Regions from separate parts of the Inediibacterium massiliense genome, predicted to be linked through region 2. Evidence: riboswitches for the same ligand, from Rfam matches in the RefSeq annotation. Region 2 holds a riboswitch; each other region holds the start of a gene.
What was found. A riboswitch is a leader RNA that binds a small molecule or an ion and turns the genes downstream of it on or off. The one in region 2 is predicted to bind cobalamin.
Positions count from the first base shown of each region.

Region 1: another riboswitch for cobalamin. It lies ahead of BN2409_RS10885 (class I SAM-dependent methyltransferase); the one in region 2 lies ahead of BN2409_RS03460 (Ig-like domain-containing protein).
Region 3: another riboswitch for cobalamin. It lies ahead of BN2409_RS05285 (NEAT domain-containing protein); the one in region 2 lies ahead of BN2409_RS03460 (Ig-like domain-containing protein).
Region 4: another riboswitch for cobalamin. It lies ahead of BN2409_RS04510 (energy-coupling factor ABC transporter permease); the one in region 2 lies ahead of BN2409_RS03460 (Ig-like domain-containing protein).

Region 1 is NZ_LN876587.1:498,643-500,852, reverse strand. It holds gene BN2409_RS10890 (class I SAM-dependent methyltransferase) at 1-601, opposite strand, end outside; gene BN2409_RS10885 (class I SAM-dependent methyltransferase) at 621-1,376, opposite strand; cobalamin riboswitch at 1,556-1,732, opposite strand; gene BN2409_RS10880 (MerR family transcriptional regulator) at 1,826-2,210, shown strand, end outside.
Region 2 is NZ_LN876585.1:140,037-142,246, forward strand. It holds gene BN2409_RS03455 (S-layer homology domain-containing protein) at 1-616, shown strand, start outside; cobalamin riboswitch at 798-984, shown strand; gene BN2409_RS03460 (Ig-like domain-containing protein) at 1,334-2,210, shown strand, end outside.
Region 3 is NZ_LN876586.1:307,276-309,485, reverse strand. It holds gene BN2409_RS05285 (NEAT domain-containing protein) at 1-1,182, opposite strand, end outside; cobalamin riboswitch at 1,616-1,805, opposite strand; gene proS (proline--tRNA ligase) at 2,032-2,210, opposite strand, start outside.
Region 4 is NZ_LN876586.1:140,444-142,653, reverse strand. It holds gene cbiQ (cobalt ECF transporter T component CbiQ) at 1-304, opposite strand, end outside; gene BN2409_RS04515 (energy-coupling factor ABC transporter substrate-binding protein) at 301-609, opposite strand; gene BN2409_RS04510 (energy-coupling factor ABC transporter permease) at 612-1,352, opposite strand; cobalamin riboswitch at 1,517-1,700, opposite strand; gene BN2409_RS04505 (GGDEF domain-containing protein) at 1,918-2,210, opposite strand, start outside.

The DNA of each region.
Region 1 (2,210 bases), on a different contig from region 2:
CTTTATTACTCATAAACAACTTTTTGCTAAGCGCATCTCCTTCTACATTGTTTTTATGATTATGTGTTTTTCTTCCGTATTTTTCAATAAGTTTTTTTTCATTTTCTTCGTATTTTTCTCTTAGCTTCTCATCAAATAAATGCAAGTACCAATTGGCATCAAAAATTAATAATCTTCCTGAAGGTTTTAATACTCTATGCCATTCTTCATAGGCTTGAATAGGATTATCTAATGTCCAAGTCAAATTTCTACACACAATCAAATCAAAAGTATCATCCTCAAACTCTAAATTATGACAATCCATTGTTAAAAGATTTGCTTTACTTCCAGCCCTCTCAACATTTTTTCTTGCATAAGAAATCATATTTTCTGTTATATCAATTCCTGTTACATGATGTCCTTCCTCTCCAAGAACAATAGGAAAAAATCCTGGGCCCGTTCCGATATCAAGGATATCTAAACATTGTTTTTTGGGTGCATACTCTAATACTATTTTTTTCCATGCCTCTCTTTGAAAGTTTCCTAATTCCTCTTCTATACAAACACTATAAATATCTGCTTCCCCTTCCCAATATTGTTTAATTCTTTTTCCAAAATCCATATATATTCCTCCTATTTTATTATTTTTGTGCACAAATCATAAATGGTGGTGTCAAATGATTTAATTCAATAGTCTTTGAATCCCATATAATGTCAGAAACACTATGTTGAATTTGAATATTATGAAAACCAATACTTTTGAGTACATCTATATCCCAATCTGGTCTATACTTATCACTTAAGTATGTTTTTTTATCAATTTCTTCTCCATAAAATAAGTCTTTATATGTATGTGTCCCTCTGCCATATTTATGGATTAGATACTCTTGGTATTGTTGATACTTCTTTCTTTCTAACGGGTTATACCGCCATAAATTCCAATTTGCATCCAATACTATTAACTTTCCTTGAGGCTTTAGTACTCTATACCATTCTTCATAGGCTTTGACTGGATTTTCAAGAGTCCAAACAACATTGCTTCCAACTAATAAATCAAATGAATCCTCTTCAAATAGCATAGAATGTACATCCATCTGATACACTTCAATAGGAACATTTAAAATTTTCCCATGATCTTTTGCTATTTTTAGCATATTCCAAGATATATCCACTCCCATTACGTTGTGATGAGTTTTAGATAATTCTATCAACAACCTTCCTGTTCCACAGCCTAACTCTAATATATTTAATGATTGTTTTTTTTCAATATCTGGAATATAAGAAAAAATATAGTTAGCCAAACCTTTCAATAGATCCTCATATTTCACATTTGAAGGAAGCGTTTCATCATACCAATCTGCTTCTTCTTCCCAGTAATTATAAATATATTTCTTCATATTACCATCCTTACTTTTTACCTTAACAATAATATTTAGTATCATTATCAATGTTAAAAATTCTTGTATACCCCCTCCACCATCTCCTGCCCTTATAAAATAAAAAAGTACCCTTTTACAAGGGTACAAAAAATCAGAGACACTATCTCTCTAAGATTTTTCATCGCTCGTAAAAAATCTTTTATACAAATCATAAACCAGGTATTCCGACTCAAGCTTTGTCACTTTATGCGCCTTCCCAGTATTTCCAGTGGCATCTGCATAAGCTAGCTTATACGGCAGCGGGACTGTTCAGGATTTTCACCTGATTCCCTGAAGATAGATTGCTCTATCAAAATTTATGATCCTATAAAATTGTCTACTACAAATATACCTTTATGAATTTCATTTGACATTATTCATTATAAACTATATTGTTACTATATAGTCAAATATTTTAAGGAGGAATTATGTCAAATTTTCATTTTTTATCTGGACAAATATGTAAAATATTTAATATCACCAAACAAACACTTATTTTTTATGATAAAATCAATCTAATTAAACCTTCCTATGTAAATGAAAAAACAAAATATAGATATTATTCCTTAAACCAATTCCCTAAATTTTACTTAATACTGTCTTTAAAAGCCAGTGGTTTTTCATTAAATGATATTCAAACTATATTAAGTAATCATTCATTAGAAACAACAAAACAAATGCTCACCACTCAAATTGAAACATTAAGTACTGAAATTAAAAAACTAAAAACAATGAAAAAATCTTTAGAACATAATCTTTCTCGTATCAAAGAAGGAGAAACTTTATATGATCCCCATAAAATTTATCAAAAGT
Region 2 (2,210 bases):
GGTAACTTTTGAAGCAACTCATTTTAGTAAATATTTTGCTCAGAAAGTAGGAAAAGAAGAAGCAAAAGTAACTTTTAGTGATTTAAATGGTTATGAATGGGCAACAAAAGCTATAGAAGAAATGGCTAATAAAGGAATTATCAGTGGAAGAAGTGAAGATGTATTTGACCCTGGTGCATCTATCACAAGAGCAGAATTTGCAACCCTAATTACAAAAATGCTTGGATTAAACATAGAAAATATAAATGTAGGCTTTACAGATGTAGAGGATATGGCTTGGTATACTCCATACATTAAAACTGCATACAAAAATGGACTCGTAAGTGGAAGAAGCGAAACTATATTTGATCCAAATGGAAAAATTACAAGAGAAGAAATGGCAACCATCATTGGAAAGGTACTCACACAAAAAGGAAAAGAAAAAGCAAATACAAACGAATTAGAAAGATTTAGTGACAAAACAAATATAGCTTCTTGGGCAAATGAAAATGTAGCATTATGTGTAAAAGAAGCTATTATCAGTGGAATGCCAGATGGTACTTTTATGCCAAAAGAAAATGCAAATAGAGCGCAAGCTGCCATGATGCTTTATAATCTATACAAATCTATACAATAATGAAAAAAGCTAGCTTAGGCTAGCTTTTTTCTATTGAGAAATTTAAAGAAAAATAGGATACATTTCTAGTGAAGAAAAATAAAGGTCGAAAAATGTCGAGAAAATTTTGAGAAAAATGTAATATATTGTATTGAAAAAAAATGGGATATAAGATACAATCTATCATGGTAAGAGAGTATTTAAATTAAATATTTTTTTAGGTTCTTTGATGTAAATATCAAGGATGAAAAGGGAATTAGGTGAAAATCCTAAGCGGTCCGGCCACTGTAAGTGGGGAACAATCCTTTAGTATACCACTGGGAAACTGGGAAGGTGAAGGAAAGTATTGATCCACAAGTCAGGAGACCTGCCTAAGAAATGAGGCATTAACCTTCCGAGGAAAGGTGGTATGTAAAGGTAAAATAAGAGTATGTAGATATACATGCATCATGCTTATGTATAAAAAACCTTGACTTTCATTAGGAAGTCAAGGTTTTTTTATAATATATAGGAAATTATAAATGTTCTTTTGGTTTCTTCTTTAAACTCACCCTTTTTTCACCCTTTAGTAGACAAATTTTCGACAAGTTTGTTATATGAACAGGTACCATAATTATAAAAAGAACATTTATATAAAAGTCCTAACAATATTAAAGTTGGGACTTTCCTATTGATTTTATTTATGCTTATGAAAGGAGAAAAATGATTTAAAAAATTATAATAAAAAGGAGGAAGGTCATGAGAAAATCTATTAGTATACTGTTAGTAGTGGCAATGCTTTTTTCATATATGCCAGGTCTAGATAATCTGATGTATGTTTATGGAGAAGAAACAGTTGCAGATTCTGTATATGAAAAAGAAAAAACTACAGTAGAAAATGTATATGAAAAAGAAACTGACACAGAGAATATTGATCAAAAAGAAGTAGAAGAGGTGATAAAAAAAGTTGAAATACAGCCTCTTATGGAAGAAAAAGTAGAAGTAGATTATCAAAGTGTAATAGATGATGGACTGGAAAAATTAAAAGATTATTACAAAGACAATTCTATAGATTATATACCAGCTATGGCATATCATCATTCAAGTAATAATCTAGATCAAGATATGAAAATCATAGAAAAAAAAATAAGAACATATTCATTAGACGAAAAAAATGTTTACAATAATTACAAAGGAATTATGGAAGCTATCGCATGTGGACAAGATCCAAGAAACTTTGAATGTGATGGAAAAGCTCTCAATTATGTAGATACGTTAATAAAAATGCAAAAAGATTCCGGAGAATTTGATGAAGAGATTGTTCACCATATATATTGTATGTTAGCTCTTGATATGGCTTGTGGGGAATATAATGTAGAAAAAGCAGTAGAGATATTAAAAAGTAAATTTATCGTAGAAGGAGATCAAGCTTATATAAAGGGAAAGTGGAGTGCTGATTTAAAACAGACTGTCTTAGCCATGATTGCTTTATCTAATCATAAAGATCATGCAGGTGTTTCTGATTTATTAAAGGGATGTATCAATTACATAAAATCAGATCAAAATGATTCTGGAGGATTTGGAAAATATTCAACGGATCCAGAAACATTAGGAAAAGTTATACAAGGATTAATTG
Region 3 (2,210 bases), on a different contig from region 2:
AATCATATATTTCTTTGAATCTTTGACTTGGATTTTTGCTTTCTCTCCTAGATAAGCTCCTGCTATAGATTCTTTATCTTCTTTTTCTTGTAATCCTTTTACTTCTACTTCATATGTTCCATTTTTATCTAATTCTATACTTGGTTTCTCTGGTTTTGGTTCTGGTTTTTCTTCATCTATATCTTCTTTCATAAATTTTAATGTATCTTTATTGGGCACTACTCTAAAAATTGCTGGCATATTTCCCATTGGTTCTACATTCATACTAAATTGAATTTCTGATTCTAAATTTGGTATTTCAAATTTTATGCTACTTTCTGTTTCTTCTTCTTCATTTTTATTAATCACTTTTGCTTCATGTTTTACTTCTTGTCCACCTACACTTATTTTTATATTGCTCATCCAGTCACTTCTCTTTAATAACAAAATCATATATTTCTTTGAATCTTTGACTTGGATTTTTGCTTTCTCTCCTAGATAAGCTCCTGCTATAGATTCTTTATCTTCTTTTTCTTGTAATCCTTTTACTTCTACTTCATATGTTCCATTTTTATTTAGTTCTATAATTGGTTTTTCTGGTTCTGGTTTTGGTTCTAAGTTTTCTTCCTCTTGTTTTTCCTCCATTTTATTTTCTATTTTTACTTGATTTTTATCTAAACTTTCTTGATCTTCTTGTTCTTGCTTTTGATCTTCACTTTTTAAAGTTTCTGCATCTATTTCTATTTTGCTGTCTTCTTTGATCTCTTTATCATTTTTTTCTTTAGATTCTGTTTCCGTCTCCTCTGATTCTTTTTCTATATGAATTGTATCTTGTTTTTCTTGGGTATCGTCTATAACTTCTTCTATATCTTGATCTGATTTTATTTCATTTTCTTCTTTTACATCATCATTATCATTTTCTGCGGTTACCTCTATTCCATCATCTGATTTTTTATCTATATCCTCTATATCTTGCTTTTCTTTATTATTTTCTATAGTTTGTACATCTTCATCAGATTCATCTGATACTTCATGGTCTGTCTTATCCTGACTCTTTTCTTCTTTATCTACACTGCTTACTTCTTGTATAGATACACTCTCTTCATCGGAAATAGCTATTGAAGCTTGAGGTATTCCTCCTATAATCAAAACCATTATTAACAAAATACTAATTCGCCTATGAATGTCTTTAAAAATATTCATAATGTCTCTCCTTTTTTTACATTTTATTTAAATCATAATTCATCCCCTAGTTTTATTTTATAATTCTGCTTTCAGTTACTTATGATTTTAAAAATATAAGTATGTTTATAATCTTATTAAAATCAATATCTATCAATGCTATTTCTAATCACATACTTTTTCATTTGATATTTTATTTATATATCTCCTTCATTTTTTACATAAAATCTCTCCTTTCCTTTTTTAAAATTCATCTAAGGGATGATTGATCATCATATTTATCACTTTTTTCATTTTTTAACACTTATAAAAATAAAAAAGTCTTGACCTCCACAAAAGATCAAGACTTTTTATTCTAAACATACAATATAGACTTATATCCACACTTCTATATTGATAAGTAATGATATATAAGACATATTTTATCTTGCATCTATCCTTTTCTCGGAAGGTCATATGCTACAATTTTTAGGCAGGTCTCCTGACTTATGGATCATCGTTTTTCTTTGTCTTCCCAGCAGTTTCCCAGTGACATATAAAAGAAGTACTTCCCACTTACAGTGGCCGGACCGTTTAGGATTTTCACCTAATTCCCTTTTCATCTTTGAATTTTATATCAAAGAACCTAAAAACAATTATTTAGTTTTTTATAACAGTATCATTCAAGTTTATAAACTTATCTGACTTTACTAGTTTATACCATATGTCATTATTTTTCAACCAATATATTACATTTTTTACATCATCATTTAAAATATTACAAATATATACAAAATCATGATAGCAAATATAAATATTTAGATACAAAATTATCAATCCCATAAAATAAAACACCTGTTAGATTTCTCTAACAGGTGTTTTATCCTAAAGTTAATATGCTTTTGCTACATAAACCATATGTTTTGCTTCTTTTCCACAGAAATGACATTTGTGTCCTAAATTTTCTTGCTCAAAAGGAATACATCTAATAGTAGCACTTGTCTGTGCTTTTACATTTTCTTCGCATTCTTTTTCTCCGCACCACATAGCTTTTGCAAATCCAGGCTCTT
Region 4 (2,210 bases), on a different contig from region 2:
ATTGTAATCCTAATACTCCAAAACTAAACAAAAAATCTTTAGAGTATCCCATGTTTAAGGCAATACTAATAATCCCAATGATTAAGAAAGCCAATGGAATACTCATAAATTTTAAATATAATTTAAAATTTATTTTTCCTCTTACAACAGTCATAAAAGACATAGTAAAAAGTACAGCAATAGAAACTATCATATGATTACAGATAAGGCATATCATCATAGTAGATAAAACAAATATAAATTTTTCTAATGGATTTACTCTTCTTAGGGTAGATGTATAAGCTAATTTATCTATTGAAATCATAGTTCTTGACTCTTCTTATTTCCTTTTTTGCCTTTGACATATCCAAAATAATATCCTATAAATCCTGCTCCTATAGCTGCTTGTAAAGAAAACAATAAGCTTTCAATTTCTCCACTTGGAGGTTCCCAAATAGGAGAAAACCATGGCTTATAATTAGCATCTACCTCTGAAATGGTATTTTCTGCTTGAGCATCTGCTCCTTCAAAGGAAGCATTTTTTAAAAACAAAAGAGGTGTAACAGCAATTACTATTACAAGAAATCCTAATATCATATTTTTTTTCATGATACTTTTATTTTTTTTCATGTTTATGCCTCCTTAGAAATTACATCTAGCTCTAATAATTCATCTTTATTATAATTTGTCAAAAGATTAAATACAATAACTGTTAAAATTCCTTCACTAATAGCAAGTGGTATTTGTGTCACAGCAAAAATACCCATAAACTTTCCTAAGGATAATATAAATCCTCCTGTTGGATCTGGAAAAGCTAATGCAAGTTGAATAGAAGTAGTAATATAAGTCATCAAATTTCCAACAGCAGCTGCAATAAATATAGAAATTGATTGAGACACATTCATTTTCTTTAAAACCTTATATAATACATAAGATACAATAGGTCCTACAATACCCATTGAAAAAGTATTTGCTCCAAGAGTTGTTAGTCCCCCATGGGCAAGTAATAAAGCTTGAAAAATCAAAACAATCAATCCTAAAACACTCATAACTGCTGGTCCAAAGAGTATAGCTCCCAAGCCTACTCCTGTTGGATGAGAGCAACTTCCTGTTACTGATGGAATTTTAAGAGCAGACAATACAAAAGCAAAAGCTCCTGCCATTGCAATAAGCATTTTGATACGCGGATTGGATTTTGTTTTTTTGTGAATAGAAAATAACCCTGCTACAACAAATGGTATACACAATCCTCCCCATGAAATTGCCCATACAGGAGGTAAAAACCCTTCCATAATATGCATTGCAAATACAGTTTTAGGTATGAATAATAAGGCCAAAAATATTCCTAAAGAAATTTGATATTTTTTTGACATGCAATCACCTCTTTATTTTATAGTATTGTTTCTTTTTATTCCTTTATGCTCCAATCAAAAAATCCTTTTAACAAGTTTGTTAAAAGGTAAACATAATCCATCATACACAATTTTAAAAATTGGCAAACTAAATATGATGACACCTTCTCTATTCCTCGTAGAGTTGATCGTGCAAAATATAGGCAGGTCTTCTGACTTAAGAATCATCATTTAAGTACGCCTTCCCTTTTTAAAAGTGGCATTGTATACTTAAACTCTTCTAATACAGCTACGGGATAGTTTAGGAGTCTCACCCAATTCCCTTTTATGAATTAAAATTTAATTCATACCTATATTTTATAATTTAATTTTTCTTATTACTCATAATATTATTAGTTGATAATAATGTCATAATACCATTAGTATTTGTCAAAATCAATAAAAAAATGTATAAATTAATAAGAAATATAATCCATTTTCATATTTTTACCTATTACATATATTCTACCTATACATTAAAAAAACAGTTCATTAAAAATGAACTGTTCAGACTGTTGACAAAGTATATTTTAGCAAGCTTAGCTCATTAAAAATGGACTGTTTTTTGAATCAGAATATTTTCATCCATTTTTTCATCATATATTTTATAGTTGTTTCTCCCATTATTTTTTGCTTCATACATGGCTATATCCGCACGTTCTAGAATCTCTTCTATATTTATCCCATGGTCTGGAAAAATGGAAATACCTATACTACAAGTTACAAATACTTCCCTATTCTTTATACAAAAAGCTTTGGAAAAAGTACCTAAAATTCTATCTGCAATCTGTATCACTTCATCTTTTAAATAAAAGCCATCTACTAAAACCATAAATTCAT